Regions from separate parts of the Microbispora triticiradicis genome, predicted to be linked through region 2. Evidence: predicted binding sites of a transcription regulator. Region 2 holds the regulator's gene; the other holds the start of a gene.
What was found. The regulator HrcA, encoded in region 2, represses chaperone genes, less so after heat shock. The targets are predictions, from matches to a motif close to TTGGCACTCTCNNNNNGAGAGTGCCAA.
Positions count from the first base shown of each region.

Region 1 (14,873 bases), on a different contig from region 2:
CCGCGGTCCACCCGTGAGGGCGGCGCGGGGCGCGGTTGCCGATTCGATCGGTCGCCTCTGCCGAGCGGCTCCCGATCGATCGCCTTCGATCAGTGACCGTCGAACAGGCCGTCGATCAGTGGCCGTGACCGTGACCGTGACCGTGACCGCCGGCGGCGGCCGGGGCCTCCTCCTCGGGCTTGTCCACGACGAGGGCCTCGGTGGTCAGCAGCATGCCGGCGATGGACGCGGCGTTCTGCACGGCCGAGCGGGTCACCTTGACGGGGTCGATGACGCCCTGGGCCACCAGGTCGCCGTACTCGCCGGTGGCGGCGTTCAGACCCTCGCCGGCGTTCAGCGCGGCGATCTTCGCCGTGACGACGTACCCCTCCAGGCCCGCGTTCTCGGCGATCCAGCGCGCGGGCTCAACCAGGGCCTTGCGGACGATCGAGACGCCGGTGGCCTCGTCGCCGGTCAGGCCGAGGTTGTCGAGCTCCTTGGACACGTGCACGAGCGCGGAGCCGCCACCGGAGACGATGCCCTCCTCGATCGCGGCGCGGGTCGCGGAGATCGCGTCCTCCAGGCGGTGCTTCTTCTCCTTCAGCTCCACCTCGGTCGCGGCGCCGACACGCAGCACGCAGACACCGCCGGCGAGCTTGGCGAGGCGCTCCTGGAGCTTCTCGCGGTCCCAGTCGGAGTCGGACTGCTCGATCGCGATCTTGATCTCGCGGATGCGGTCCTCGATCGCCTGGGCGTCACCGGCGCCGTCCACGACCGTGGTGGTGTCCTTGTTGACCACGACGCGGCGGGCCGTGCCGAGGACCTCCAGGCCCACGTGCTCCAGCTTCAGGCCGATCTCCTCGCTGACGACCTGGCCGCCCGTGAGGGTGGCGATGTCCTGCAGCATGGCCTTGCGGCGGTCGCCGAAGCCCGGAGCCTTGACGGCGACGGAGGTGAAGGTGCCGCGGATCTTGTTGGTCACCAGGACGGCCAGGGCCTCGCCCTCGACGTCCTCGGCGATGACCAGAAGCTGCCGCTTGGTCTGGGCGACCTTCTCCAGCAGCGGGAGGAAGTCCGCGATGGAGGAAATCTTGCCCTGGTGGATCAGGACGTACGGCTCCTCGAGCACCGACTCCATGCGCTCGGGGTCGGTGACCATGTAGTGCGACAGGTAGCCCTTGTCGAACTGGAGACCCTCGGTGAACTCCAGCTCCAGGCCCATCGCGTTGGACTCCTCGACGGTGATGACACCGTCCTTGCCCACCTTGTCGAAGGCCTCGGCGATCAGGCCGCCGATCTTCGCGTCCTGCGCGGAGATCGTCGCGACGTTGGCGATCTCCTTCTTGTCCTCGACGTGGCGGGCGCTGCCGAGCAGCCGCTCGCTGACGGCCTGCGCGGCCTTATCGATGCCGCGCTTGAGCGACAGCGGCTGCGCGCCGGCCGCCACGTTGCGCAGGCCCTCGCGGACCATGGCCTGGGCCAGGACGGTCGCGGTGGTGGTGCCGTCACCCGCGATGTCGTTGGTCTTGGTCGCCACCTCCTTGGCGAGCTGGGCGCCCAGGTTCTCGTACGGCTTCTCCAGCTCGACCTCGCGAGCGATGGTGACACCGTCGTTCGTGATCGTCGGGGCACCGAACTTCTTGTCGATGACGACGTTGCGGCCGCGCGGGCCGAGGGTCACCTTGACGGCGTCGGCGAGAGCGTTCACACCACGCTCGAGAGCGCGCCGCGCGTCCTCTTCGAACTCCAGGATCTTCGGCATTCAGGTCTCCTTGTGAGCACGTAGGAGCCCCGGGTAAGTGGACCCGGGGCTCCTCATGGCTTGCGCGGCCTACTACTTCTCGATGATGGCGAGCACGTCGCGAGCCGAGAGCACCAGGTACTCCTCGCCGCCGTACTTGACCTCGGTGCCGCCGTACTTGCTGTAGAGGACGACGTCGCCCTCCTTGACGTCGAGCGGAATGCGCTTCTCGCCGTCCTCGTCCCAGTTGCCCGGGCCCACGGCGAGCACGCGGCCCTCCTGGGGCTTCTCCTTGGCGGTGTCCGGGATGACCAGGCCGGAGGCGGTGGTCTGCTCGGCCTCAAGCGGCTGGACCACGATGCGGTCGCCGAGCGGCTTAACGGGAACCTTGGTGGCGGTCGTCACGATCGGACCTCCCCTTCAGATTGCGATGAATGAGCTGAAGAGGCGACCAGCGGCCTGCCGTCGCGGGTGTCAGACCTGTCTCGTCGCTGTTGGCACTCTCAATGGCAGAGTGCCAACACGAAACAGTATGCAAGTGGCGCGTGACAGTCAACACGAACCCGCCCCGCAGGTCAGACCCACCTCCCGGCAACGCGTCCGAGAGCCCCCGTTCAGCCCTCCGCCGCCTGCGCGTCACCACCGCGACCCCGGCGCCCTACGGCGGCGACTCCGGCCCGCGGGCCGGTCAGGCGCGGGTGGCGTACGAACCGGAGCGGACGTCGTCGACGAGGCCGGGCCGGCTGGGGTTCCAGCCGAGCTCCTTCCTCGCGAGGTCGCCGCTCACCACCTGGCTCAGGGCGAGGCCCTCGGCGAACGGGCGGCCGAGCACCTCGCTCGCCTCGTCGATCGGCCACGGCACGGCCTTCCCGCTGCGGCCGGCGGCCGCGGCGGCGTCGGCCACGCTCACCGCCTCCTCAGCGACCGCGTGGAAGAGGCTGCCCGGCGCGGCCTTCTCGATCGCGAGCACGATCAGGTCCGCCAGGTCGTCCACGTGCACGGTCGACCAGGTCGGCGCCGGGCCGCCCGCGTGGACGTACCTGCCGTCCTCCCCGCCGGGGGCGGCGAGCAGGGCGGGGATTCCCACGCCCCGGCCGTAGACGACGCCGGGCCGGACGACGACTCCGCCCCCGTCCAGCACAAGCCTCTCCACCCGCGGCCGGTAGCCGGACAGGGCGATCGGGTCCACCGGGGCGTTCTCGTCCGCCGCCTCGGTGGTGGCGCCGAGCACCCACACGCCGCTGATGTAGACCAGTCGCGCGCCGCCGCCGGCCAGCGCCTCGATCGCGGCGACGTCCACCGCCTCGTCCCCGACGGGGTTCGCGGCGTGGACGACGACGTCGATGTCGGAGGTCACCGCCTTCGCGAGCGTCTCGGGCTCATGGAGGTCGCCGTGGCGCACCTCGCCGGGCAGGGCGGCCTCGCGCGGCTTCGGCCGGACCAGCGCCACCACGTCGTGCCCGTGCTCGGAGAGCCGCTCCGCGAGCGCCGACCCGATGTACCCCGTCGCGCCGAGAACCAGGACCTTCATCGTTTCACCTCTAAAATTTCGACGTTTGACTTTTCGATTCGGAGGTTAGCTTAGGAGGGGTCGACATTTCAACGTCGAAGTGAGCGTTACGATGAGACGAGGAGGAGCGGCGGGTGGACCTTCGGCCGCGCGCATCATGGACGACAACCTCATGAACGGCACCGCCGGGAACGGCACAGTGGACGACGCCGTGAACGACGCCGTCGACCAGATCCTCAGCGGCTGGGCCCGGGTGCGTCCGGACGTGGACTGTTCGGCGATGGGCGTCGCCGGGCGGATCTCTCGGGCGTCCCGCCTGCTGGAGAAGGGCGTCAAGGAGCACTTCGCCCGGTACGACCTGGAGCCGTGGGAGTTCGACGTGCTCGCCACCCTTTTCCGCGCCAACTTCGAGCACCGGCTCTGCATGGGCGACCTCGCCGCAGCCGCGATGGTGAGCTCGGCGGCCCTCACCAACCGGGTGGACCGCCTCACCGCCAAGGGGCTGGTGCACCGGGAGGTCTCGCCGTCGAACCGCCGCATGGTCCTGATCACCCTCACTGACCGGGGCCACGCGATGGTCGACGAGTTGCTGGAGGGCCACGTGGCCAACGAGAACCGGCTGCTCGCCGGTCTCACCCCGGAGGACCGGGAGCAACTGTCCGGCCTGCTCTGCAAGCTGCTCGCCTCCCTCGGCGACGTACGCACCGACGTACGCACCTGCTGAGCATCGGCCGCGGGCGATAGCGTCGCGAACGTGGACCTGGAAGCCTTCCGCATGCTGCTCGCCCCCGCCGGACGCGGGGCCCTGGACGACGCCGTGAGAATCCTCGCCGACGGCGCGGACCCGGTGGCGGCCGCGAGCGCGCTGCGCCGATCCCACTCCCCCGAGCTCACCGCCGCGGCGCTCACCCAGGCGTCGCTGCGGCGGCGTGCCGAGGCGAAGTTCGGCGCCGACGCCGCCGTCATGTACTTCACCCCGCACGGACTCGAGCAGGCCACGCGGCCCGAGGTCGCCGCCCACCGCGCCGCCAGGATCGGCGCCGCCGGGATCAGCGCCGCCGGAGCGGGGCCGGGCGTGCTCGACGTGTGCTGCGGCATCGGCGGCGACCTGCTCGCGCTGGCCCGCGCGGGATGCGCGGTGGACGCGCTGGACCTCGACCCGCTGACCGTGGAGATCGCCCGTGCCAACGTGGCGGCGCTCGGCCTGTCCTCCCTGGTGACCGTGCGTACGGCGGACGCCGCGACGGCCGGCCCGGCGGGATATGACCTGCTGTTCGCCGACCCGGCCAGGAGGGGGGCGAGAGGACGGACGTTCGACCCGATGGCCTACTCCCCCGCGTGGCCGGTGGTGCTCGACCTCGTCGCCCGGGCTCGGGCCGCCTGCCTGAAGACGGCCCCCGGCATTCCGTACGAGTTCATCCCGGAGGGCGCCGAGGCCGAATGGGTGTCGTATCGGGGTGAGGTGAAGGAGGCGGCCATCTGGACCGGGATGGGCATGGGTGGCCGCCGCGCCACCCTGCTGCCCTCCGGCGCCACGCTCACGGCCTCGGGCGCGGAGGCGGAGACCGGACCGGTGAGCCGGTATCTCTACGAGCCCGACGGCGCCGCCGTACGGGCGCACCTGGTCGCCGAGGTGGCGGCCCTCGTGTCGGGCCACCTCGTCGATCCGCGCATCGCCTACATCACCGGCGATCGCCTCGTGCCCACGCCGTGGGCGGCGTGTTACGAGGTCACCGACGTGATGCCCTTCTCGCTAAAACGGCTGCGCGCCGCACTGCGCGAGCGGGGCGTCGGCACGGTGACGATCAAGAAACGCGGATCCGCGGTCGACGTCGAACGCCTGCGGAAGGACCTGCGGCTGTCCGGGAACGAGTCCGTGGTGATAGTGCTCACCCGGATCGAGGACCGGCCCTTCGCGCTGCTTTGTCAGCCTGTGACCAGCCAGAAGGGCTGAACTCCCGGCAATTCACCGGCAATCATCGCCTTTCTCAGTCCACGCCTGATGGCTGCGGGTCAGGGCCTAAAGTTGGCCGTCGGGCAGTGCCGCCTGCTCGTTCGTCTGCGCGAGACCGGGCCGAACCCACGTTTCGGCGAGCTGAAGGAGCATTCTCGGTGGAGCATTCCAGCCACAACCTCCTCCAGGCGGGCAGCCAGACCGCCATCTCCGACCGGATGCGCGAACTGCTCGCCCGGGCGGCCCAGGACCACGTCTACGAGCAGCGGACGCAGGGCGCCGCGCTCGACGACATCCGCCAGCGGCTGGAGGGCATGGAATGGCTGCTCCGCGAGGTGCGCGAGCGTGAGCTCGGCGGCCTCGGCGCCGCGCTGGAGGCGATCACGCAGCGGCTCGACGACCTGGCGGCCCGGCCGCCGGCCTGGGCCGAAGGTCTCGCTCAGCACGTGGAACTGCTGCGCGGCCACGTGGAGGAGGCCGGCGGCCGGACGCAGGGGCTGGCCGACCGGATGACGGAGTTCGCGCACCGGCTCGGCAAGTTCCAGGGCGGCATGGAGGCGGCCGCCGGGCGCTTCACCCGGCTCGACAAGGCCCTCGCCTCGCTCACCGAGCGGACCGAACGGCTGGAGGCCGTGGTGATCGAGCGGCTGGACGGCGTGACCGCCACCGTGGCCGGGCTGAGCGCCGGAGTGGGAGACGTCGCGGCGAGCGTGGACGAGATGAGCACGACCCTGGCGGGCATGAACGCCGACCTCACCCTCACGGCGGGGGCGGTGGCGCCGCTCGCGGAGGCGGTGCGGAGCAGGCCCGACCGCGAGCAGATCGCCGAGACCGTCTCGGACGCGGTCACCCGCGCCATGGAGCCCGCGCATGGCGACGTGGCCCGCCGGCTGGCCGCGCTGGAGGAGACCATGCTGGCGCTCGCGGAGGTCCTGCTACGCCCCGCTCACAGCTCTGCTCACGGCTCGGCCCACGGTCACGCCCGCGACCGCACCGACTGACCCCGTCGTCTCTCAGACGTGGACGACGGTGATCGGGAGGGACGAGTCGGCCGGGATCCGCAGCGTCGAGGGCGAGGCTCCGGCCGCGACCAGGTCGGCGCCGAGCGCCGCCACCATCGCGCCGTTGTCCGTGCACAGGCCCGGCCGCGGCACCCGCAGGCGCACCCCCGCCGCGTCGCAGCGCTCCTGGGCCAGCGCCCGCAGCCGCGAGTTGGCCGCCACGCCACCCCCGATCAGCAGGTCCTTCACGTCGTAGCGGGCACACGCCTGCAGCGCCTTGCGGGTGAGCACGTCCACGACCGCCTCCTGGAACGACGCGGCGACGTCGGCCACCGGCACCGGCTCGCCCGACGCCTCGCGGGCCTCGACCCACCGGGCGACGGCCGTCTTCAGGCCGGAGAAGGAGAAGTCGAGCGTGCCGTCGTCGTACTTGCCGCGCGGGAAGGCCATCGCCGAGCCCGAGCCCTCACGGGCCGCCCGGTCGATGTACGGCCCGCCGGGGAACGGCAGCCCCAGCACCCGGGCCACCTTGTCGAACGCCTCGCCCGCCGCGTCGTCCACGGTCGAGCCGAGCGAGATCACGTCCTGCGCGACGTCCGGCACGAGGAGCAGCGAGGAGTGCCCGCCCGACACCAGCAGCGCGATCGCGGGCTTGGGCAGCGGTCCGTGTTCGAGCTGGTCGACGGCGACGTGCGCCGCGAGGTGGTTCACCCCGTAGAGCGGGACGCCGAGGCCCAGCGCGTACGCCTTGGCGGCGGCCACGCCGACCAGCAGCGCCCCCGCGAGACCCGGGCCCGCCGTCACGGCGACCGCGTCGATGTCGGAGAACCGCAGCCCGGCGGCGGTCAGCGCGCTCTCGACCGTCGGCGTCATCGCCTCCAGGTGCGCCCGTGAGGCCACCTCGGGCACCACCCCGCCGAACCGGGCGTGTTCGTCCATGCTGGAGGCGATGGTGTTGGCCAGCAGCGTGTGGCCGCGGACGATGCCCACGCCCGTCTCGTCGCAGGACGTCTCGATCCCCAGCACGATCGGCTCGTCGCGCCCCATAGTGACCTCCTCTGTGTTTCCCGCTCACCATCGGGACGCTCACTCCCGATGTCTTCCCTCGTCGCTCGGAGTCGCTCGTCCCTCGCTCCCCGCTCGCTCCGCAGTCCAGACACCGGCGCGTCCCTCCGGATCACTCGCTCTGTGTTTCCCCGCGCGCTCCGCAGTCCGGACACCGGCGCGCCTCGCCGGATCACTCGCTGGTCGCAAGGTCCTTCGTCATCGTGATGGCGTCCGTACCGTCCTCGTAGTAGCGCCTTCGCAGGCCGAGGCGGCGGAAGCCGAACCGCTCGTACATCGCCTGTGCCGGGGGGTTGTCCGCCCGCACCTCAAGGAACACCGAGGTCGCACCGCGCCGCGCCGCCTCGGCGAGCAGCCCGTCCATCAGCGCGGCGCCGACGCCGGCGCGGCGGTGCGCGGCGAGGACGGCGATCGTCTGCACGTCCGCCTGGTCGGCCGCCACCGCGAGCCCGGCGTACCCCACGACCCGCCCGTCCACCTCGGCGACGAGGTAGTGCCGGGTGCGCGGCTGGTCGCGCAGCTCGCCCCGCATCATGGCCTCGCTCCAGGCGTCCGCCGGGAACGTGGTCCGCTCGATCTCCATGACGGCGGGCAGGTCCTCGGCGGTCATCTGACGCAGGACGGCCTCCGCCTGCCTCACGGCGTTCTCCCGGCGCGGGTCACGCCGTCACCCGCTTCGGCGCGCCGGGCACCTGCGCGTCGGGACGCCGCAGGTAGATGGGCCGCGGCGGGCCGAGCACGGAGAGCTCCCGCGCCTTCTCGACGGAGTCGACGCGCCCCTCGGGCACGCGGGCGATCTCGGCCGCCTCCTCCTCGCTCAGCGTGGCGAGGCGCCCGGCCGCCAGGGCCGCGAGCGCGCCGGCCGACGGGTGCAGCGGGCCGCGTGTCCGGTCGGCGCCGATGACGTCCGCGTACATGGCGCCGCCCGCGCCGATCACCGGCAGTTCGCCGGGCAGGTCGTGCGGCCGGTCCACGCGCGGCCCGTCGAGCCGCGTGCGCGGGTCGCCGTACCGGGCCCAGAAGACCTCCTTGCGGCGCGCGTCGGTCGCGACCAGGAAGGGCCCGCTCTCCTCCACGGCGTACGCGAGGGCGTCGAGCGTGCACACCCCGAACGCCGGGACGCCCGCGGTCAGCGCCAGCGCCGTCGCCGTCATCAGGCCGACCCGCAGGCCGGTGTACGGCCCGGGCCCGGTCCCCGCGACGATGGCGGTGACGTCCCTGAGCGTCGCCCCTGACTCACTCAGGACCTGCTCGACGGCGGGCGCGAGAAGCTCCCCGTGCCGGCGCGCGTCGATCGTCGTCGACTCTGCCACCACACGCTCGCCGTCGTGCAGCGCGGCGGTGACGGCGGGAGTGGCGGTGTCGAAGGCCAAGACAAGCACGAAGGTCAAGCGTAGTCGCTCTGCGCAGGCGCCCGGACACCCGTCAGGCGGAGCGGACCAGGGAGGCGTAGACGATGACGTTGTCGCGGTACTCGTGCTGTTTCCAGTCGAAGTCGCCGCCGCAGGTGATCAGGCGCAGGCCGTCCTCGGTGTAGACGCGCTCGGCCGGGAAGTCGTTCTTGGGCACGCGCTCCACGGAGTCCACGCGGTAGGACGCGGTCTTGCCGTCGCTGCGCACCACCTTGACGACCGCGCCCTCGCGCAGGTCGCGCAGGCGGTAGAAGACGGCGGGAGCGGTCTTGGTGTCCACATGGCCGATGATCACGGAGGCGCCGGGGTCGCCCGGCACGGCGCTGCCGGTGTACCACCCCGCCGTGGCCGGCTTGTCGAACGGCGGCAGCTCCACGTCGCCCTCGTCGGAGAGGCCGAGCTTCATCAGCGGCGCCTTGAGGCGCAGCGCCGGGATGTCGATCCGCTTGGGGACGACGGAGGTCCTGACCTCCGCCTGGTCGCCCGTGTCCCCGCCCCCGGTGATCACGGCGAAGACGAGCCCGGTGACCACCCCGGCGACGATCACCCCCCGGGTGGACAGCGCCAACGTCAGGCTCCGGAGCGCCTGCGGGCCACCCCGACGCCGACGCCCAGCGCGGCCAGCAGCACGACGACGGTGACGCCCACCGGCGGACCGGACGCGTCCTCGGGGCCTCCGGCGGCCGTGCCGCCGCCGCCCGCGTGCGGGGCCCTGGTGGGAATCCTCGTGTGGTCCTCGGTGCGGTCGGGCTCCTCCTGCGGCGCCACGATCCGGAACGACGCCTCGCCGACGTCGTTGGTGGCCTCGCAGCGGACCTGCACGCGGTAGCCGCCCGGCTTCGCGCCGGACCGTACGGTGGCGCTGCCGGTCACCAGCGGCATGGCGGTGGCCGAGGCCGGGGTGCCGGACTTCGCCGGCGGCGGCACCAGCGTGACGAGCCCCGTGAACGCGTCGGAACGCGCGGTCGCGCGGTATTCCGGACCGCCCTCCGACAGGGGGCAGCGGGCGGTGACGCGGACGCTCCTGGTCGCGCCTCCGGTGATCCGCTTCGGCTCGATCGTCACCCGGATGTCCTGCCGCGCGATCGAGACGAGCGGCGTCGGCAGGGCCGGGGTCAGCGTCATGGTCGGTTCGGCCTGCACCGCGGCCTGCGCGGTGCAGCCCATCGCCCCGACCATGAGGGCTCCGGCGACGGCGACCTGCGTGACCCTGCTCAACGGCACACCTCTTCCACCCAGGTCCCTTACCCAGAAAATCCTGACCGATTCATGACCGAGGATCTTCCGTCGCCCCGATGATCCACAGGATCGCGGACGGGCGTCAAGGACTGCGTGGCGGACCGGTCTGAATCGCGCACGGACGACGCCCGGCTTGTCCCCGGGCGTCCTTGTCGCACGTCAGAGTCTGGGTTGCGGTCGTTTGTGGTGAGAACGGCCGTGCTCGGCGGAGGCGGCTCAGGCGAGGGAGACGGCGGACCACCGCGGGCCCACGCCGGACAGCCGTACGAGCCGCTCCTCGCCCTCGGCGCCGCGCTCGATGTGGACCTCCAGGCGGTCCTCCGACAACCCCTCGACCAGGCCCTCGCCCCACTCGACCACGGTGACCGACTCCTCCAGCGAGGCGTCGAGATCGAGGTCGTCCACCTCAGGGAAGCCGCCGAGCCGGTAGGCGTCCACGTGCACCAGCGCCGGCCCGCCCGACAGGGACGGGTGGACCCTGGCGATCACGAAGGTGGGCGAGGTGATCGGCCCGCGCACCTTGAGGCCCTCGGCGAGGCCCTGCACCAGGGTGGTCTTCCCCGCGCCGAGCGGCCCGCTCAGCACGACCAGGTCTCCCGGCCCGAGCAGCGCGGACAGCCGCGCGCCCAGCGTCCGCGTCTCCTCGGCGGTCACGGCCCGGAACTCAGCGGTCCGGAGCTCGTCAACCCCGGACGCGGCGGCCCGGGACTCACCCGTCGTCACGTGTTCTCCCTCTCGGCTCGCTTCAGCAGCTCGCGCAGCGCCTCGTTCACGGCGTCGGGCCGTTCGAGCTGCACGAGATGCGACGTCTCCGGCACCGTCGTGAGCTGGGCGGTCGGCACCGCGGCCGCGATCGCCCTGCTGTGGTCGAGCGGCGTCAGCCAGTCGCCCTCACCGACGATTATGGCGGTCGGCACCTTGTTCAGCACGTCGAGCGCGGTCAGCTTGTCGTGCGACATGAGGGCCGGGTAGAAGTCGGCGATCACCTCGGAGGGAGTGGCCCGGATCATCGACTCGACGAAGTCCACGACGGTCGGGCTGACGCTCTTGGAATCGCCGAACGCGAGGTGGCGCAGCGCGAGGAACGACAGGTCGGTGCCTGCCTGCCGGCCTCGGTCGACGAGCGCGCCGCTCCGGCGCATGACCGAGACGGCCGGCGGCACCGCGAGGTTGACCACCTTGGAGACCAGGGCGGGCAGGCCCAGGGTGATCTCGGCGAGCTTGCCGGCCGAGGTCGCGATCAGGGACACACCGCGGATCTTGTCGCCGAACAGCTCGGGCCGCCGCTCCGCCAGAGCCATGATCGTCATGCCGCCCATCGAGTGGCCGACCACCACGCAGGGCCCGGGGACGAGCTCGTCGAGCACCAGCGCGAGGTCCTCACCGAGCCGCTCGATCGTGCAGTCGCTCGCGGGCGCGCGCGCCGACAGCCCGTGGCAGCGCTGGTCCCACACCACCAGGCGGTAGGAGTCGCGCAGGACGCGCCGCTGGTAGTGCCAGGAGTCGGAGGACAGGCAGTAGCCGTGGCACAGCACCACGGTCAGCGGCGCGTCCTCCACGCCGTCGACCTCGGCGTGGATCTGGAGGCCGTCGGAGGTGGTGAGCGTCACCGGCCGTCCGCGCAGCTCGCCGAAGGGCTCGCCCGCCTCCAGGTCAGGCCGCAGGCGGATGCGGCCCACGGCGTACCTCTTGGCGAGCGTGGCCGCCGCCACCCCCGCCGACGCCGCGCCGAAGACCGCGCCGGCGATCCCGACCTTGCGACGTGTTCTCATGCCTGCCCTCCTCGCAGCCGCGTTGCTCAGCGTCCGTCCGTGTGGACGCGAGGCACGCGGGATCCGATCCTCGTCACGATCTCATGAGTAATCGTGCCCAGGGAATCCGCCCACTCCTGACAAGTCGGCTCGCCGTCGTCCCCGGGACCGAAAAGGATCACTTCGTCCCCCGATTCCGCCGCGTCGTCGCCCAGGTCGATGACGAACTGGTCCATGCACACCCGGCCGGCGATCCGCCGTCGCCGGCCCGCCGCCAGCACCTCCGCCCGGTTGGTCCCGTTCCGCAGAATGCCGTCCGCATACCCGAGAGGAACGAGGCCAAGCGTGGTTTGCCGGTCGGTGACGTACAGGTGCCCGTACGACACGCCCGTCCCGGGGGTGACCCGCTTCACGCTCGCGAGCCTGGCCGTGAGGGTCATCGCGGGCCGGAGCCCGAAGTCGCCGAGCTCGGGGATCGGGCTCAGCCCGTAGATCGCGATGCCGGGGCGGACCATGTCGTACCTCGCCTGCGGCAGCGTGACGGCCGCGGCGGAGTTGGCGATGTGCCGAACGGCGTCGCCCGGCACCCCTGCCTTGTCCGCGACGGCGAGCGCCTCGTCGAACGTGGCGAGCTGGGCGTCGACGGAGGGATGGCCGGGGATGTCGGCGCACGCGAGGTGCGACCAGACGCCCGCGATCTCGACGGCGCCGCTCGCCCGCGCGGCGAGGGCGTGCTCGACCAGCCACGGCCAGTCGGCGACGGTGGCGCCGCCCCGGGAGATGCCGGTGTCGATCTTCAGGTGCACCCGGGCGGTGCGCCCCGTCCGGCGGGCGGCCGCGACGATCTCGTCCACGACCCAGGGGGCGCCGGCGGACAGGTCGACGTCCGCGAGCAGCGCCGCGTCCAGCGGCTCGCCCGGTGTGATGAGCCACGACATGACCGGCGCCGTGATCCCCGCCTCGCGCAGCGCCAGCGCCTCGCGGACGAAGGCGGTGCCGAGCCGGGCCGCGCCCGCCTCCAGGCACGCCTTCGCGACCGGCACCAGGCCGTGCCCGTACGCGTCGGCCTTGACCACGGCCATCATCTCGGCGCCGCCCGCACGCTCGGCCAGCAGCCGCACGTTGTGCCTGATCGCGGACAGATCGACCCGTGCCTCAGCCGGGGTGGCCGCACCCGCCGTCGAGAAGCTCATTTTCCCAGTGTGTCAGGTGGACCCGGGTGGATGCGCCGATGGACACCGCACGTCAGAGCATGCGCAGGGCCTCGGGGACCGCCTCGGCGACGTCGAGGGCGGCGATCGGAGCCTCCCCGCGCCTCCCGTCGCCTCCGCCCGCGGCGCCGCCCCTGGCGGCGATCCGCGCGGCCAGGCCGTGGACGTACGCGGCGCACGAGGCCGCGTCGTATCCGGAGAGGCCGGCGGCGAGCAGGGCGCCCGTGATCCCGGACAGGACGTCGCCGGTGCCGCCCGTGGCGAGCCAGGGCGTTCCGGTGGTGTTGACCCGCACCGGCCGGTGCTCCTCCGCGACGAGGGTGGTGGAGCCCTTCAGGAGCACCGTCGCCCCCAGCTCCGCGGCGGCCCGCCGCACGTGGTCGAGCCGCGCGGCCTCGATGCGCTCCCTCGGCACGCCGAGCAGCCGCGACAGCTCGCCGGCGTGCGGCGTGAGCACCGTGGGGGCGGCCCTGCGCAGCAGCGTCCGGTCCTTGGCGACCAGCGTGAGCCCGTCGGCGTCCACCAGCACCGGCACGTCGGCCGCGAGCACGGCGCGGGCCACGGCGTGCGCCTCCGGGCCGGTGCCGAGCCCGGGCCCGAGCACCCACGCCTGCACCCTGCCCACCTCGTCCAGCAGGCCCTCCGGCGCCGAGGGGTCGAGCACGGTCGTGACCGCCTCGGGCCAGCGGGCCCTGACCAGCCGCACCGGCTCGACCGTGCTCGCGAAGCGGACCATGCCCGCGCCGGCGCGCACCGCGCCGCCGGCCGAGAGCACGGCGGCCCCCGTGTACGTGTCGCTGCCCGCGGCGATCCCGACGACCCCCCGGCGGTACTTGTCGCTCTCCGCGCCAGGCCGGGGCAGCAGACCGGCCACGTCGTCGCCGGTCGGCGCGGCCACCTCGGGATCCGGCAGGTGCGGCCCGAGGCCGATGTCCACCAGCTCGACCGATCCCGTGTGGGAGGCTCCCGGATCGACGAGCAGACCGGCCTTGTAGGCACCGAACGTCACCGTCAGGTGCGCGCGGACCGCCGGTCCCTCGACCCGTCCGCTGCTCGCGTCCACCCCGCTCGGCACGTCGACCGCCACGACGAGACCGGCGGCCCCGGCGGTCAGCTCGGCGAGCGTGCCGTACGGCTCCCGCAGCGCCCCGCCGCCCCCGATGCCGACGAGGCCGTCGAGCACGATGTCGGCCCGCGCGAGCAGGTCACCGGCCCGCGCGGCGTCGAAGGGGCGCGCCCGGCCGCCGGCCGCGAGCAGCGCGGCGAGGCCGCCCTCGTGGGCGCGTGAGCCGGCCAGCACGGCCTCCACCCGGGCTCCCCTGCTCGCCAGGCGGGCCCCGGCGTACAGGGTGTCGCCGCCGTTGTCCCCGCCGCCGACCAGCAGCGCCACGTGGGAGCCGTACACCCGGCCGCGCACGCCCTGGAGCAGGTTGGCGCAGACCATGGCGAGCCCGGCGGCGGCCCGGCTCATGAGGGTCCCCTCGGGGAGCCCCGCCATCAGCGCCGTCTCGGCGGTCCGGATCTGGTCGGAGGTGTAGGCGGTCCGCATGCGTCCGACCGTAGCCTCCCGCGACCCCGATCGCGATCACCGGTCGAGCCACCGCACGCCCGGGACGGCTGGCACGGACAGCGGGACGGCTGGCACGGACAGCCGGACGGCTGGCACGGACAGCGAGAACGGGCCGCCACCGCACGGGCGGCGGTCTCTCAGACGGTCAGGCCGTGCCGCTCGGCCCATGCGCCGATCGCCGCGGCGATGGCCTCGGGCCGGTCCTCCGGCGCGTGATGGCCGGCCGGGCCGCAGTGCTCGACCTCCAGCCCCGCGATGTTCTCCGCACACCAGGCGGCCGTCTCCGGCCCGATGAGCAGGGTCGGGGAGGAGTCGAAGGTGAGCAGCAGCTTGGGGACGTCGTGGCTGCTCGCGAGCCACCCTCCGTACTTCTCGACGCGCTCGGCGACGTCGGCCGGCTCGCCGTTGAGCGGCATCGAGCGCGCCCACTCCAGCAGCGG
Region 1 is NZ_VANP01000003.1:450,817-465,689, forward strand. Features, by position in the region: gene groL (chaperonin GroEL) at 116-1,741, opposite strand; gene groES (co-chaperone GroES) at 1,814-2,125, opposite strand; gene FED44_RS10070 (NAD-dependent epimerase/dehydratase family protein) at 2,409-3,251, opposite strand; gene FED44_RS10075 (MarR family winged helix-turn-helix transcriptional regulator) at 3,343-3,954, shown strand; gene FED44_RS10080 (class I SAM-dependent methyltransferase) at 3,985-5,184, shown strand; gene FED44_RS10085 (hypothetical protein) at 5,343-6,185, shown strand; gene tsaD (tRNA (adenosine(37)-N6)-threonylcarbamoyltransferase complex transferase subunit TsaD) at 6,198-7,232, opposite strand; gene rimI (ribosomal protein S18-alanine N-acetyltransferase) at 7,423-7,890, opposite strand; gene tsaB (tRNA (adenosine(37)-N6)-threonylcarbamoyltransferase complex dimerization subunit type 1 TsaB) at 7,910-8,632, opposite strand; gene FED44_RS10105 (class F sortase) at 8,676-9,230, opposite strand; gene FED44_RS10110 (hypothetical protein) at 9,233-9,880, opposite strand; gene tsaE (tRNA (adenosine(37)-N6)-threonylcarbamoyltransferase complex ATPase subunit type 1 TsaE) at 10,118-10,624, opposite strand; gene FED44_RS10120 (alpha/beta fold hydrolase) at 10,621-11,673, opposite strand; gene alr (alanine racemase) at 11,700-12,845, opposite strand; gene FED44_RS10130 (NAD(P)H-hydrate dehydratase) at 12,898-14,412, opposite strand; gene FED44_RS10135 (haloalkane dehalogenase) at 14,571-14,873, opposite strand, start outside.
Region 1: the regulator HrcA is predicted to act here: its motif matches at 2,215-2,241, upstream of groES (co-chaperone GroES).

Region 2 (14,873 bases):
GACTCGACATCATCCGCCGGCGCATCGACCAGCGCGGCCTGCGCGGCCTGCGGAACGTGCTGTGGCTGCGGGTGGGCGCCGCGGCCGCCGGCGCCGTCCTCGCGGCGGGCGCGGTCGTGATGCTCGTCCCCGGCCTGCGCGAGCAGGTCGCCGACCGCACCGGTATCGCGGTGTCTGGCGACGCCCGCGAGGAAGACCCGCAGAGCTCGACCGTGACGCGGCCGCCCGCCGGCGGGACCGCCTCGCGGCCCGGAGTGGTGATCATCGTCACCACCAGCCCGAGCCCGTCACACGGGCGGACCAGCCCGTCCCCGACGCACCGGCCGGGCCCGGCCACCAAGCCGTCGCCGTCTCCGTCCGACCCCTGCGCGTCGCCCCCGGCGCGGGCCGGAGTGGTCGACCCCGACCCGACCCTGCCCGCGACGTGCCCGCCCACCCGGACGACCCGGCCCACGCCGCCGCCGGCCACGCACACCGCCGCCCCCTCGTCGGCTCCGCCCACGGTGACCGTCACGCCCTCGGCCACCCCCAGCGCCTCGCCCACGGAGGCGGCCACGCCCTACTCGGCCGAGACCCCCACCCCCTGACGGCCCCTGCTGACGATCGCGGTCCTCACCAGCGGCCGCAGCGGGCCAGCAGGACGGCCGCCGCGGCCACGCCCGCCGTCGAGGTGCGCAGCACGGTGGGGCCGAGCAGGGCCGGTACGGCTCCCGCCGCGCGGAACCCGGCGATCTCCTCGTCGGTGACGCCGCCCTCCGGGCCGACGATCACCAGGATGTCGCCGGGGACGTCCGGCAGCGTGAGGCGGCTCAGCGGCTCGGCGGCCTCCTCGTGCAGCACGACCGCGAGCGCCGCCGCCGAGACGAGCGAGCAGACCCGCGCGGTCGCGGCCTGCTCGGTCACCTCCGGCAGGTGGAAGCGGCGGGCCTGCTTGGCCGCCTCGCGCGCCGTGCTCCGCCAGCGCGCGAGCGACTTGCCGGCCCGGTCGCCCTTCCACTGCGTGACGCAGCGGGCGGCGGCCCAGGGGACGATCACGTCCACCCCGGCCTCGGTCATCATCTCGACCGCGAGCTCGCCCCGGTCGCCCTTGGGCAGCCCCTGCACGACCACCAGCCTCGGCCGCGGGGGCGGCACCTCGTAGCGGCGCAGTACCGCGGCGGTCAGCGCATCCTTGCCGGCCGACGTCACCGTGCACTCGGCCACCCGGCCCGCGCCGTCGGTGAGGTCGACCCGCTCCCCCGCCCGCAGGCGGCGCACCGACGCGGCGTGCCGCCCCTCGGGCCCGTCGAGGACGATCGTGTCCCCGGTCTCACCGGCCGCCTCCGACAGGAACACGGGAACGCTCACGACCTCACCGGCCGTTGAAGGCGTCCCGCAGGCGGGAGAAGAAGCCCTGCTGGCCCGGGGAGAACTTGCCGGGCGGCCGTTCCTCCCCGCGCAGCTTCGACAGCTCCCGCAGGAGTTCCTCCTGCTGCGGGTCGAGCTTGGTCGGCGTCTCGACGTTCACGTGGATCAGCAGGTCGCCCCGGCCGGTCTCGTTGAGCCGCTGGATGCCCTTGCCGTACAGGGGGATGACCTGGCCGGCCTGGGTGCCGGGCCGCACGTCGATGGCCTCCGCGCCGTCGAGGGTGTCGATCGACAGGACGGTGCCGAGCGCGGCGGCGGTCATCGGGATCTGGACGGTGCAGTGCAGGTCGTCGCCGCGGCGTTCGAAGATCTGGTGCGGCCGCTCGACGATCTCCAGGAACAGGTCGCCCGGAGGGCCTCCGCCCGGCCCGACCTCGCCCTCGCCCGCGAGCTGGATGTGCGTGCCGTCCTCGACGCCGGCCGGGATCCGCACCTTGATCGTGCGCCGGGTCCTGACCCGTCCCTCGCCCGAGCACTCCATGCAGGGGTGCCGGATGACGCTGCCGTACCCGCCGCACTGGGGGCAGGGGCGCGACGTCATGACCTGGCCCAGGAACGAGCGGGTGACCTGGGAGACCTCGCCCCGCCCGTGACACATGTCGCAGGTGTCGGGGTGGGTGCCGGACGCCGCCCCGGAGCCCTGGCAGACGTCGCAGACCACGGCCGTGTCGACCACGATCTCTCGGGTGGTGCCGAAGGCGGACTCCGCCAGGTCCAGTTCGACCCGGATGGTGGCGTTGCGGCCTCGGCGGGCACGCGAGCGGGGACCCCGCGCGGCGCCGGCGGAACCGAAGAAGGCGTCCATGATGTCGCTGAACGGGAAGCCCCCGCCGAAGCCGCCCGCCCCGGCCGGCCCGCCGCCACTCGCGAACGGATCGGCGCCCATGTCGTACATGCGGCGCTTGCCCGCGTCGGACAGCACCTCGTACGCCTGGTTGATCTCCTTGAACCGCTCCTGGGTCTCCGGATCGGGGTTGACGTCCGGATGCAGCTCACGGGCGAGACGGCGATACGCCTTCTTGATCTCTTCCTGGCTGGCGTCGCGCCGGACGCCAAGGGTCGCGTAGTAGTCGTTGGACACTTATGACCCCGCCAGGATCTGGCCCACGTACCGCGCCACCGCGCGCACCGCACCCATCGTCACCGGATAGTCCATTCGTGTCGGGCCCAGCACTCCAAGCCGGGCCAGTTCCTTGTCGCCCGAACCGTATCCGGCGGCCACGATAGAGGTGCCGCGCAGCCCGCTGTAGGGATTCTCGGATCCGATTCTGACGGTGAGTTCGGACAGCCCGCCGGTCTCGCCCAGCAGGCGCATGAGCACGACCTGCTCCTCCAGCGCCTCAAGCACGTCACGCAGGCCGACGCTGAAGTCGGCGCCCGCCAGATTGGCCGTACCGCCGAAGACGATCTTCTCCTCGTGCCGCTCGACGAGCGTCTCCAGGAGCACGGACATGATGGTCGCCACCACCGGCCTCTCCTCCGGCGGCAGCCGTTCGGGGATGCCGGCCACGGTCTCGGGCACCTGCGAGAGCCAGCACCCGTCGAGGCAGCCGTTCAGCACGGAGCGCAGGTTCGCGATCCGGTCCTCGGCGAGCGCCTCGGGCAGATCGACCACCCGCTGCTCGACCCGCCCGGTGTTCGTGATCAGCACCAGCATGACCCGGCGCTCCGCCAGCGGGACGATCTCCACGTGGCGGACCGACGACCTGGTGAGCGAGGGATACTGTACGACGGCCACCTGCCGGGTGAGCTGCGCGAGCAGCCGTACCGTGCGCATGACGATCTCGTCGAGGTCGACCGCCCCGGCGAGGAACGTCTCGATGGCCCTGCGCTCCGCCCCCGACAACGGCTTGATCTGCGACAGCCGGTCCACGAACAGGCGGTATCCCTTGTCGGTCGGGACCCGCCCGGCGCTGGTGTGCGGCTGCGTGATGTAGCCCTGCTCCTCCAGCGCCGCCATGTCGTTGCGGATGGTCGCCGGGGAGACGCCGAGGTTGTGCCTGTCCGCCAGGGCCTTGGACCCCACCGGCTCGTTGGTGGACACGTAGTCCTCGACGATGGCGCGCAGGACGGCGAGCTTGCGGTCGTCGAGCAATGTGTCACCTCCCTGTGCCCTGGAAACACCGACTCTGGCACTCTGTGTTCCCGAGTGCCAAGTGTACGGCTACCACCGCTCGGCGTGCGATAACGAGCAGACGATCAGGGGCAACACGCCGTGAATCCGGGCGCAACCGGCGGGCCGGCGGCCCGGGATTTGCTAGCGTTCCCCGCATGTACGGGCGGGACGTGCTTTCCGGAGACTGGCGGCGGCCACGGCGGGGGCAGATCCCCGAGATCCCGGCCGAGCCCGATCTCGTGGTCGAGGACGCCGAGGGCCGTTTCTGCGGCGCGGTGGTGGACTGCGACAAGGAGGCCGTGACGCTGGAGGACCGCTTCGGGCGGCGGCGGGTGTTCCCGCTGACCCCCGCCGGGTTCCTCCTCGACGGCAGGCCGGTGACGCTGGTCCGTCCCCAGGCCCGGCCGTCCGGCCCGCTGCGGAGCGCCTCCGGGTCGATCGCGGTCGGGGGGCTGCGCGCCCAGGTCGCCAAGGAGAGCCGCATCTACGTCGAGGGCGTCCACGACGCCGCGCTGGTCGAGAAGATCTGGGGACACGACCTGCGTGTCGAGGGGGTCGTCGTCGAGTTCCTGGAGGGCGTCGACGACCTGCCCGCGATCGTCGGGGAGTTCGGCCCGGAGCCGGGCAGGCGGCTGGGCGTGCTCGTCGACCACCTGGTGCCCGGCTCCAAGGAGAGCCGCATCGCCGCCCGGGTCTCCGGCGCGGACGTGCTCGTCGTGGGGCACCCCTTCGTGGACATCTGGCAGGCGGTCAAGCCCCGGGCGCTCGGCATCCAGGCGTGGCCGGACGTGCCGCGCGGCGTGCCCTGGAAGGAGGGCGTGATCGCCGCGCTGGGCTGGCGGATGGACCCCCAGGAGGCGTGGCGGCACATCCTCGGCCGGGTCACGACCTACGCCGACCTGGAGCCCGAACTGCTCGGCCGCGTCGAGGAGCTCATCGACTTCGTCACCGCCCCCGATCAGTCGGACTGAGGGGTCAGCCGGATCAAGGGGTCAGGTCGCGTACGACGGCGTCGGCGAGGAGCCGGCCGCGCAGCGTGAGGACGGCCCGGCCCGCCTTGAACGCCTCGGTCTCCAGCAGCCCGTCCCCCAGCGCCCGCGCGCAGGCCGTACGCGCCTCGGGGGCGAGGTCGGCGAGCGGGAAGCCCGAGGCGAGGCGCAGCTCCAGCATGACGCGCTCGACGGCCCTGTCCTCCGCCGTCAGCACCTCCCGGGCGTGCGCCGGGGAGGTTCCGTCCGCCAGGCGGGCGGCGTACGCGGCGGGGTGCTTCACGTTCCACCAGCGGGTGCCGCCGACGTGGCTGTGCGCCCCCGGGCCCACCCCCCACCAGTCGCCGCCGGTCCAGTAGAGCAGGTTGTGGCGGCAGCGGGCCTCGTCCCCCGCCGCCCAGTTGGAGATCTCGTACCAGCTCAGGCCCTCGGCCGTCAGGGTCTCCTCGGCGAGGAGATAGCGGTCGGCCGCCACGTCGTCCTCGGGCATCGGCAGCTCGCCGCGCCGGATGCGGGCGGCGAGCCGGGTGCCGTCCTCCACGATCAGGGAGTACGCCGAGACGTGGTCGGGACCGGCCGCCAGAGCGGCCTTGAGCGAGGCCCTCCAGTCGTCGTCGCTCTCCCCCGGCGTGCCGTAGATCAGGTCGAGGTTGACGTGCTCGAACCCGGCCGCGCGGGCCTCCCGTACGGCCTCGGCGGGCCGGCCGGGGGTGTGCCGCCGGTCGAGGACGGTGAGGACGTGCTCGCCCGCGCTCTGCATGCCGAAGCTCATCCGGGTGAAGCCGCCCTCCCGCAGCTCCTTCAGGTAGGCCGGGTCGACGGACTCGGGGTTGGCCTCGGTCGTCACCTCGGCGCCCGGCCGCAGGCCGAACTCCTCGCCGACGGCGTCCAGGATCCGTACGAGGTCGGCGGCGGGCAGCAGGGTCGGCGTGCCTCCGCCGAAGAAGACGGTCTCGACCGGCGGCGCGGCGTCCCCGAGCACGCGCCGGGCCAGCCGCACCTCCTCGATCGCGGTGGCGGCGTAGTCGCGCTGCGCGGCGCCCGGCCCCAGCTCCGCGGCCGTGTAGGTGTTGAAGTCGCAGTAGCCGCAGCGCGTCGCGCAGAACGGCACGTGCACGTAGAAGCCGAACGGACGGGAGCCGAGCCCGTCGAGGGCTCCGGGCGGCAGCGCGCCGCTCGCGGGGACGGGATCGCCGTCGGGAAGCACGGAAGGCACGCCTCCAGTCTGCCGTCACTCGCGCGGTGCCGTTGACGGGGTGATCAGAGGGGTCTACGATCGGCGCAATTTACAGGAAACTTTCCTATAAGTTATCCCGGGAGGCCGGCGTGCTCATGAGAAGGACCCTCGCCGTGGCGGTCGCCGCCACCCTGGCCGCCGGGCTCGCGCCCGCCCAGGCCCAGGCCACGACGGGCGGGGACCGCTACAAACGGGTGGCCTACTTCATCCAGTGGGGGATCTACGGCCGGAATTTCCACGTGCGCGACGTGGACGCCAGCGGCGCGGCGGCGAAGCTGACCCATCTCAACTACGCCTTCGGCTTCGTCGGCCCCGAGGGCACCTGCTACTCGGCCGACCCCTGGGCCGACTGGCAGCGGCCGGTGCCCGCCGAGCAGAGCGTCAACGGTGTGGCCGACGCCGACGACCAGCCGCTCAAGGGCAACCTCGGCCAGCTCAGGAAGCTCAAGGCCCGCCACCCCGGCCTCAAGGTCCTCATCTCCATCGGCGGCTGGACCGGATCGAAGTACTTCTCCGACGCCGTTCTCACCCCCGCCTCCCGGGCCCGGCTCGCCGCCTCGTGCGTCGACCTGTGGCTCAAGGGCGACCTGCCCGGCCTGCCCAGCGGCGCCGCCGCCGGCGTGTTCGACGGCATCGACCTCGACTGGGAATGGCCCGGCTCCTCCGGAAACGACGGCAACGTCATCCGGGCCGAGGACAAGCAGAACTTCACCCTGTTCCTGGCCGAACTGCGCCGCCAGATGCGGGCCCACGACCGGCGCGCCGAACTCACCGCCTTCCTCCCGGCCGCCGCCGCCAAGATCGACGCCGGTTTCGAGGTGAAGAAGGTCTTCGGCCTGCTCGACTTCGCCACCGTCCAGGGCTACGACCTGCACGGGCCGTGGGAGAACCGCACCGGGCACCAGGCCAACCTGCTCACCGACCGCCGCGACCCCGGCCCGGTCAAGTACAGCGTCGACCAGACCGTACGCGACTACGTCGGCCGCGGGGCGCCCGCCCGCAAGATCGTCGTCGGCGTCCCCGCGTACGGCCAGGGCTGGACCGGGGTCACCTCCGGCGGCGACGGCCGCTACGCCCCCGCCGCCGGCCCCGCACCCGGCACCTGGGCCGCCGGCAGCGACGACTACAAGAACCTCGTCGGCAAGCCCGGCAGGCGCTACCGCGACCTGCTCACCGGCGCCCTGTGGCTCTACGACGGCAACGAGTTCTGGTCCTACGACGACCCCCCGCCGTCATGCTGCGGAAGGCCGCATACATCCGCCTCCAGGGCCTCGGCGGCTCGATGCTGTGGTCCATCGACCAGGACGACGCCAAAGCCTCCCTCACCTCCGCCCTCTACTCCGTCCTGAGGTGATCCGGCCTGGGGAGGGGGGCACCCCCTCCCCAGGCCGTGACGTCAGGAGGTCAGGGGCTGGTGCAGGTGGCGGTGGGGGTGGCCGCGCTGCCGTTGGCGGTGAAGCCGAACGTCGTGGACGCGCCCGCCGCGATCGAGCCGTTGTAGGACTCGTTGGTGACCGTCACCGAGGAACCGGACGAACTCTGCCGGCCGTTCCACAGGCTGCTGATGGTCTGGCCGCCCGGCCAGGTCCACTTCACGGTCCAGCCGTTGACCGCCGAGCTGCCCGCCTGCACCGTCACCTCGGACTGGAAGCCGCCGCCCCAGCTGTTGATCGTCTTGATCGTCGCCGAGCATCCGCCGGGAACCGGGGACGTCGACGGCGAGGCCGACGGGCTCGCGCTGGGACTCGCGCTCGGGCTCGCACTCGGGCTGGCGCTGGGGCTGGCACTCGGGCTCGCACTCGGGCTGGCGCTGGGGCTGCTCCCGGGGCTGCTGACCCGGTAGACCACGGTGCCGTGCGCCGGAACGCTGGCGGAGATCGTGCCGCTCGTGGTACTGGTCGCGTTGGTCCAGGCGTCCGTCAGCGTCACCGTGCCGCCGGACTTGCCGATGGCGGAGGTGGTCGTCGAGACCGTGGTGGTCGACCCGCCCTGGTTGAACAGGGCGACCGCGACGTCGCCGTTGGCGAGCTTCTTGGCGAGCACGCGCCGGGTGCCGTCGTTGGACACCTGGGTGGCCTGCAGGCCCAGCGAGTCCTGGTTGATCGCGATGAGGTTCTTGTTCTTGAGGATCGTCTGCGTCGCCGAGTCCATGGAGCGGATGTCGTTGCCCGCGATCAGCGGGGAGGCCATCATCGCCCAGAGCGCGAAGTGGCTGCGCATCTCGGTGTCGTTCATGCCGCCCCGGCCGATCTCCATCATGTCCGGGTCGTTGAAGTGCCCGGGACCGGCGTACGAGGCGAGCGGGACGGTGACGTTCACGATGTTCTGGATGCCCATGGGATAGCCGTTGGTCTGGCCCGTGTCCCACTTGTTCGTGATGTCCTCGGTGGTGCGCCACATGTTCGCGACGTCGCCCCAGTTGCGCTGGGGGCCGGTCTTCGAGTGGATGCTGTTGGGGTTGATGCTGTAGACGATCGGCCGGCCGGTCGCCTTCAGCGCGTCGCGCATCTTGGCGAACGTGGCCACCTGGTCGTTGATCGTGCCGTTCGGGGAGCACCAGTCGTACTTCAGGTAGTCGACGCCCCAGGCCGCGAACTGCCGGGCGTCCTGCGCCTCGTGGCCCTGGCTGCCGGTCGCGCCGGGGTAGCTGTTGAAGTACTGCGCGCAGGTCTTGTCCACGGGCACCTGGTAGATGCCGAACTTCAGGCCCTTGTTGTGCAGGTAGTCGCCGAGCGCCTTCATCCCGCTGGGGAAGCGGGAGGGGTCGCCCTGGATGTTGCCCGACGAGTCGCGGTTGGGGTTGAACCAGCAGTCGTCGACCACCACGTACTGGTAGCCGAGGTCGCGCAGGCCGCTGTTGACGATGGCGTCGGCCATCTGCCTGATCAGCGACTCGTTGATGTTGCAGCCGAAGGTGTTCCAGCTGTTCCAGCCCATCGGCGGGGTCCTGGCCACCCCGTTCTCCAGTGCCTGCGCCGGGCTCACGGTGGTGAGCGCCACGGCGCCCGACGCGAGGGCCAGCGCCGCCGTGACGGCGGGGACCAGCGTCGTGCGGATGCGTTTCCTGTCCATCGGCATCGCTCCTCAGCGGGTGCGCTTCAACTGACGGGGATGTTAGCGTTAACAACCGCCCGTGATCGTCGCCGATCACGTGCTGGCCATTGCGTATCCCATTGGCGAAGGTCCGGTGGCGACCGCGGACGGTGCCACGGCGCGGAGCCAATCCCATGCGCGGGGAACGGTCAAGACACCCGTGTGCGCGATGCCGGGGCACGAGCCGGGCCGCACCGGCCTGATCTGGGCGCGGGAGCCCCAGGCGGGCCGCGCGGCCGTGGCGCACCGGCTGTAACTTTCACCTCCCGCCCGTCCGGCGAGAGGTGACCGGTTCACGTGCTCGCGCGGCCGCCGTCACACCGTACGGCCGAGGTAGGCGAGCAGGCGCCGACGCGCACGATGGAGATCAGGAAGCGGGGGCCTCGGTGCGGCTTCCGAGCACGCGCTGGGCGACCCTGTCCCACTTCTCGCTGCGGCCGGGCTGGGCGAGGATCCGCCGCAGCAGGTCCCCGTCGCCGTGGTAGGCCCGGAACGCCTCGCCGATGGTCACGCCGTCCGCGGGCCGGTCCAGCACCGCGATCTCGTCGCCGGCGCCGAGTTCGCCCTCCTCGATCACGCGGAAGTACGCTCCCGTGCGGCCCGCCTCGGTGAAGCGCCTGACCCAGCCGCGCTCGTCGAGCCAGTTCCGGAACACGACGCAGGGGATGCGGGGATAGGTGACCTCCAGGACGGCGGTGCCGACCCGCCAGCGCTCGCCGAGGAGCGCCCCGGTCAGGTCGGTCCCCGATGTCGTGAGGTTCTCCCCGAACCGGCCGTCGCGCAGGTCCCGGCCCATCCGGGGCTCCCACCAGTCGTAGTCCTCCCGGGCGTACGCGTACACCGCCTGGTCCCGGTGCCCGTGGTTGGCGGTGTCGGCGCGCTCGTCCCCGGCCAGGCCGTTCCCGTGTACGGCGACTCGCCCCTCGGCGCGGCGCTTGTCGATGGCGGTACGCCGGAGGTCGCCGGCCCATTCCGCGTCGACGGCCCGGCCCACGTTCACAGAGAGGATACGCATGGCCAAACGTTAACGGATGGTCATGTTTCCGCGCGATCCCATTAAGTTGTCATGAAACCAGACAGGGAGTTACTTCTTGGTCTTGTCCGGGGCCTCGGAGGAGAGGGCGGCGACGAAGGCCTCCTGGGGGACCTCCACGCGGCCGACCATCTTCATCCGCTTCTTGCCCTCCTTCTGCTTCTCCAGCAGCTTGCGCTTCCGGCTGATGTCACCGCCGTAGCACTTGGCGAGGACGTCCTTGCGGATCGCGCGGATGTTCTCACGGGCGATGACGCGGGCGCCGATCGCGGCCTGGATCGGGACCTCGAACTGCTGCCGCGGGATCAGCTCCTTGAGCTTCTTGGCCATCTCCACGCCGTAGGCGTACGCCTTGTCGCGGTGGACGATGGCGCTGAACGCGTCGACGGTCTCGCCCTGGAGCAGGATGTCCACCTTGACCAGGTCGGCCGCCTGCTCGCCCGACGGCTCGTAGTCAAGCGAGGCGTACCCCCGGGTCTTCGACTTGAGCTGGTCGAAGAAGTCGAAGATGATCTCACCGAGCGGCAGTGTGTAGCGGATCTCGACCCGGTCCTCCGACAGGTAGTCCATGCCCTGGAGCTGCCCGCGGCGGCCCTGGCACAGCTCCATGATCGCGCCGATGAACTCGGCCGGCGCGAGCACCGTGGCCTTCACCACCGGCTCGTAGATCTCGCCGATCTTGCCGGCCGGGAACTCCGAGGGGTTGGTGACGACGTGCTCGTTGCCGTCCTCCATGATCACCCGATAGATGACGTTGGGCGAGGTCGAGATCAGCGACAGGTTGAACTCGCGCTCCAGCCGCTCCCGCACGATCTCCATGTGCAGCAGGCCGAGGAAGCCGCAGCGGAAGCCGAAGCCGAGCGCCGCCGACGTCTCCGGCTCGTACACGAGCGCGGCGTCGTTCAGCCGCAGCTTGTCGAGGGCCTCGCGCAGCTCGGGATAGTCGTCGCCGTCGATCGGATAGAGCCCCGAGTAGACCATCGGCTTGGGATGCTCGTAGCCGCCCAGCGCCTCCGCGGCGGGCTTGACCGCGTTGGTGACCGTGTCGCCGACCCGCGACTGGCGCACGTCCTTCACGCCGGTGATCAGGTAGCCCACCTCGCCGACGCCGAGGCCCCGGTCGGACGGCATGGGCTCCGGCGAGATGACGCCGATCTCCAGCAGCTCGTGCTGGGCGACCGTCGACATCATCAGCACGCGCTCGCGCTTGGACAGGTGCCCGTCCACCACCCTGACGTACGTCACCACACCCCGGTAGGTGTCGTACACGGAGTCGAAGATCAGCGCGCGGGCGGGGACGTCCGGGTTGCCGACGGGCGCCGGGACGTGTTCCACGACGTGGTCGAGCAGCTCCTTGACGCCCGCACCGGTCTTGCCGGACACGCGCATCACGTCGCCGGGGTCGCAGCCGATGAGGCCCGCGATCTCCTCGGCGTACTTGTCGGGCTGCGCGGCGGGCAGGTCGATCTTGTTGAGCACCGGGATGATGTGCAGGTCGGCGTTCATGGCCAGGTAGAGGTTGGCCAGCGTCTGGGCCTCGATGCCCTGTGCCGCGTCCACGAGGAGGATCGCGCCCTCGCACGCCTCCAGCGAGCGCGACACCTCGTAGGTGAAGTCGACGTGGCCGGGCGTGTCGATCATGTTGAGGACGTGGCCGTTCCAGGGCAGCCGCACGGCCTGCGACTTGATCGTGATGCCCCGCTCCCGCTCGATGTCCATGCGGTCGAGGTACTGCGCACGCATCGACCTGTCGTCCACGACGCCGGTGAGCTGCAGCATGCGGTCGGCGAGTGTCGACTTGCCATGGTCGATGTGCGCGATGATGCAGAAGTTGCGGATCAACGCGGGGTCGGTCTGGCCAGGCTGAGTGCGCACCGGAGTCCGTTTCAACAGGGTGTGGTCATACGGGTTTCGAGTGACTGCTGGTCGATCGGGCCGCCCTCGCCTCGCGCTCGGCGGGCCCTCTCTCGGCTGGCGGACCAGCCACCCTCCATGGTGGCATGTCCGGGTGCTTGCCTTGACCACCAGACGGACCATCAGACGCGTTCTCCGCTGGACCGCCCTCGTCGCGGCCGTTCCGCTCGCGCTCGGCCTCGCGGCGGCGGCCGCGCTGCGCGTCCAGTTCGCCGGGACACCCGCCGCCTGGACGCGGACCACCGGGCACGACGCCCTGTGGATGGGCCACGCCTGGGTGGACGGCCGCCGCACGGAGGCCGACGTGCGGGCCCTCGCCGTACGGCTGCGCGCGAGCGGGATCAGGGACGTGTACGTCCACAGCGGGCCGTTCAAGTACGACGGGACCCTGCCGCCCGACCGCTACACCAACGCCGGAAATTTCCTGAAATGGTGGCGCAAGAATCTGCCCGGTGTCCGGGTGTCGGCCTGGCTCGGCCAGACGGTCAACGACAACGGGAAGGCCCACCTGAGCCTGGCCGACGCGGCGGCGCGGGCCCGGATCGTGGCGGGCGCCCGTGACCTTGTCACCCTCGGCTTCGACGGGATCCACTACGACTTCGAACCGGTCTCCGACGGGGACGGGCCGTTCCTCGGCGTGCTGCGGGAGACGCGGCAGGCCATCGGCGCCCGGCTCCTGTCGGTCGCCACCCAGCAGATCGAGCCGCTGACCGGCATGCGCGCCCCCACCGCCCTGGCGATCGGACACGACAAGTACTGGACGCCGGACTACTTCCGGCAGGTCGTGGGCCTGACCGACCAAGTCGCGATCATGACGTATGACTCCGGGACGCCCCTGCCGTCCCTGTACGGCGGCTACGTCGCGCGGCAGACCTCGCTCGCCCTCGATCTCGTGCCCGAGGACAAGACCCTCCTCATCGGGGCGCCCGCCTACCACGACCACGGCATCCCGTACGCGGACCGGGCCGAGAGCGTCGAGGCCGCGGCCGAGGGCGCCCGGCTCGCGCTCGGCGAGCACGGCCCGCGCACCGAGTTCGGCCTGGCCCTGTACGTCGACTTCGCGGCCACGGAGGAGGACTGGAGGGAGTACGAGACTGCCTGGGTGCGCGGACGAGCCGGAGGAGGGTCCGCCGAGTCGCTCGGGCGGGCCGATGTGCGGACCACGGCCGTCGTGCCGCGATAGCATGAACACAGGGCGGCCCGTCGTCGCGGATTTGAGCGATGGCCCGGGCTGTTGGTATCCTGTCCAACTGCGTGTGGCGCGCCCTCTCACGAGCCCGCGCGCCCCATCCGACCAAGACTTAACACTGAGGCTTTCTTCGTGGCGAACATCAAGTCCCAGATCAAGCGGAACCGGCAGAACGAGAAGCGCCGGCTGCGCAACAAGGCCGTCAAGTCGTCCCTGAAGACCGCGGTCCGCAAGTTCCGCGAGGCCGCCGACCAGGGCAACGTGGACGACGCCCTCGTCGCGCTCCAGGCCGCGTCCCGGCAGCTCGACAAGGCCGTCAGCAAGGGCGTGATTCACAAGAACCAGGCCGCCAACCGCAAGTCCGCGATCGCCAAGCGCGCCGCGGCTCTGCAGGGCGCCAAGTAGTTCCGCACCGAGCGCACGCCGCATCTTCCCTGATCGGGAGATGCGGCGTTTTCGCGTTTCCGACGCCCCCCTGCCCTCTGTACGCGGTGACGTCGGCATCGCGCTGGGGCGGGGGTCGCTCGATCGGCTCTGCCCGCGAGTCCGTCAGCGGGCGGTGCGGCTGGCGACGATCGTGTGGATGGCCTTCTCCAGCGCGTACCCCGGATCGGCGCCGCCACCCTTGACCTGCTCGTCCGCGACGGCGACCGCCTGGAGGGCGGCGGAGATGCCGTCAGGGCCCCAGCCGCCGAGCTGGCGCTTCACCCGGTCGATCTTCCACGGCGGCATGCCCACGTGACTCGCGAGCTGGCCGCCGCGGAGGTTGCGGGGCGCGCCTCCCACCTTGGCGAGCGAGCGCAGGCCCCCCGCCAGGGCGCTGACGATCAGCACCGGAGCAACGCCCGTCGCCAGGGCCCAGCGGACCTGCTCCAGCGCCTCACCCAACCGGCCTTCCACGGCCAGATCCGCGATCGTGAAACCGCTGACCTCGGCCCGCCCCCGGTAGTACTTCGCGACCGCCGCCTCGTCGATGTTCTTGCCCTGCGTGTCGAACGCGAGCTGGCCGCACGCCGCCGAGAGCTCCCGCAGGTCGCTGCCCACCGCGTCGAGCAGCGCCTGCGCGGCGGCGGGCGAGATCGTGCGGCCCTCCCTGCGGACCTCGGCCTTGATGAAGTCGAGCCGCTCCCCCGCCTTGGTCGGCTTGGCCACGGTCACGACGTCGGCGCCCGCCTTCTTCACCCCGTCGACCAGTGCCTTTCCCTTGGCCCCGCCGGGATGGGCCAGCACCAGCACCGCCTCGTCGGCCGGGCGCGCGGCGTACTTCACCACCTCGGCGACGACGTCCTTGGGCAGGTCCTGCGCGGCGCGGATCACGATGATCGACCTGTCGCCGAACAGCGAGGGCGAGGTGAGCCCGGTCAGCTCCCCGGGCTCCACCTTGCCCCCCTGGAGGTCGTGCACCTCCGCCCCCGGGTCCTCGGCGCGGACCGCCGCCACGACGGCCCGGACCGCCCGATCGGCCAGGAACTCCTCGTCGCCGACGACCAGGGTCACGGGTGCTGCGTTCGCCATGGCACGCAGCATGCCACGCCGGCCCGGCGGCGGCACACCCGGCGCCCAGCGCGTTCGCGGCGCCACCCGCCGTCCGGCGGCACACCCGGCGCCCAGCGCGCTCGTCGCGGCCCCGCATCGGCCGTCCGGCTCACGCCCGATGGGAGCGAGCCGGGCGGCCGGGTGACGAGCGCCCCGCCGCGGCCGTCACCGGAGGCCCCCCATCGACGTCACCGCCGACATGGCCGGGTCCGCCCGCCGAGATGCTTGATGCTAGGCCCGGGTGGCCGCGGTGCGACCCCGGGCCTGGCCGGCCGGCGTCTGGGCCGGCGTCTGGGCGGCGGTCTCCCTGGCCTTCTCCCGCTCCTCCATCTCCTGCGTCCGGCGAGCCGTCCTGGAGA
Region 2 is NZ_VANP01000006.1:294,416-309,288, forward strand. Features, by position in the region: gene FED44_RS35835 (hypothetical protein) at 1-587, shown strand, start outside; gene FED44_RS18090 (16S rRNA (uracil(1498)-N(3))-methyltransferase) at 613-1,347, opposite strand; gene dnaJ (molecular chaperone DnaJ) at 1,352-2,488, opposite strand; gene hrcA (heat-inducible transcriptional repressor HrcA) at 2,489-3,502, opposite strand; gene FED44_RS18105 (DUF3097 domain-containing protein) at 3,679-4,494, shown strand; gene hemW (radical SAM family heme chaperone HemW) at 4,508-5,728, opposite strand; gene FED44_RS18115 (glycoside hydrolase family 18 protein) at 5,845-7,098, shown strand; gene FED44_RS18120 (cellulose binding domain-containing protein) at 7,154-8,821, opposite strand; gene FED44_RS18125 (hypothetical protein) at 8,883-9,098, shown strand; gene FED44_RS18130 (MOSC domain-containing protein) at 9,210-9,857, opposite strand; gene lepA (translation elongation factor 4) at 9,927-11,750, opposite strand; gene FED44_RS18140 (glycoside hydrolase family 18 protein) at 11,893-12,972, shown strand; gene rpsT (30S ribosomal protein S20) at 13,111-13,383, shown strand; gene holA (DNA polymerase III subunit delta) at 13,528-14,493, opposite strand; gene FED44_RS18155 (hypothetical protein) at 14,746-14,873, opposite strand, start outside.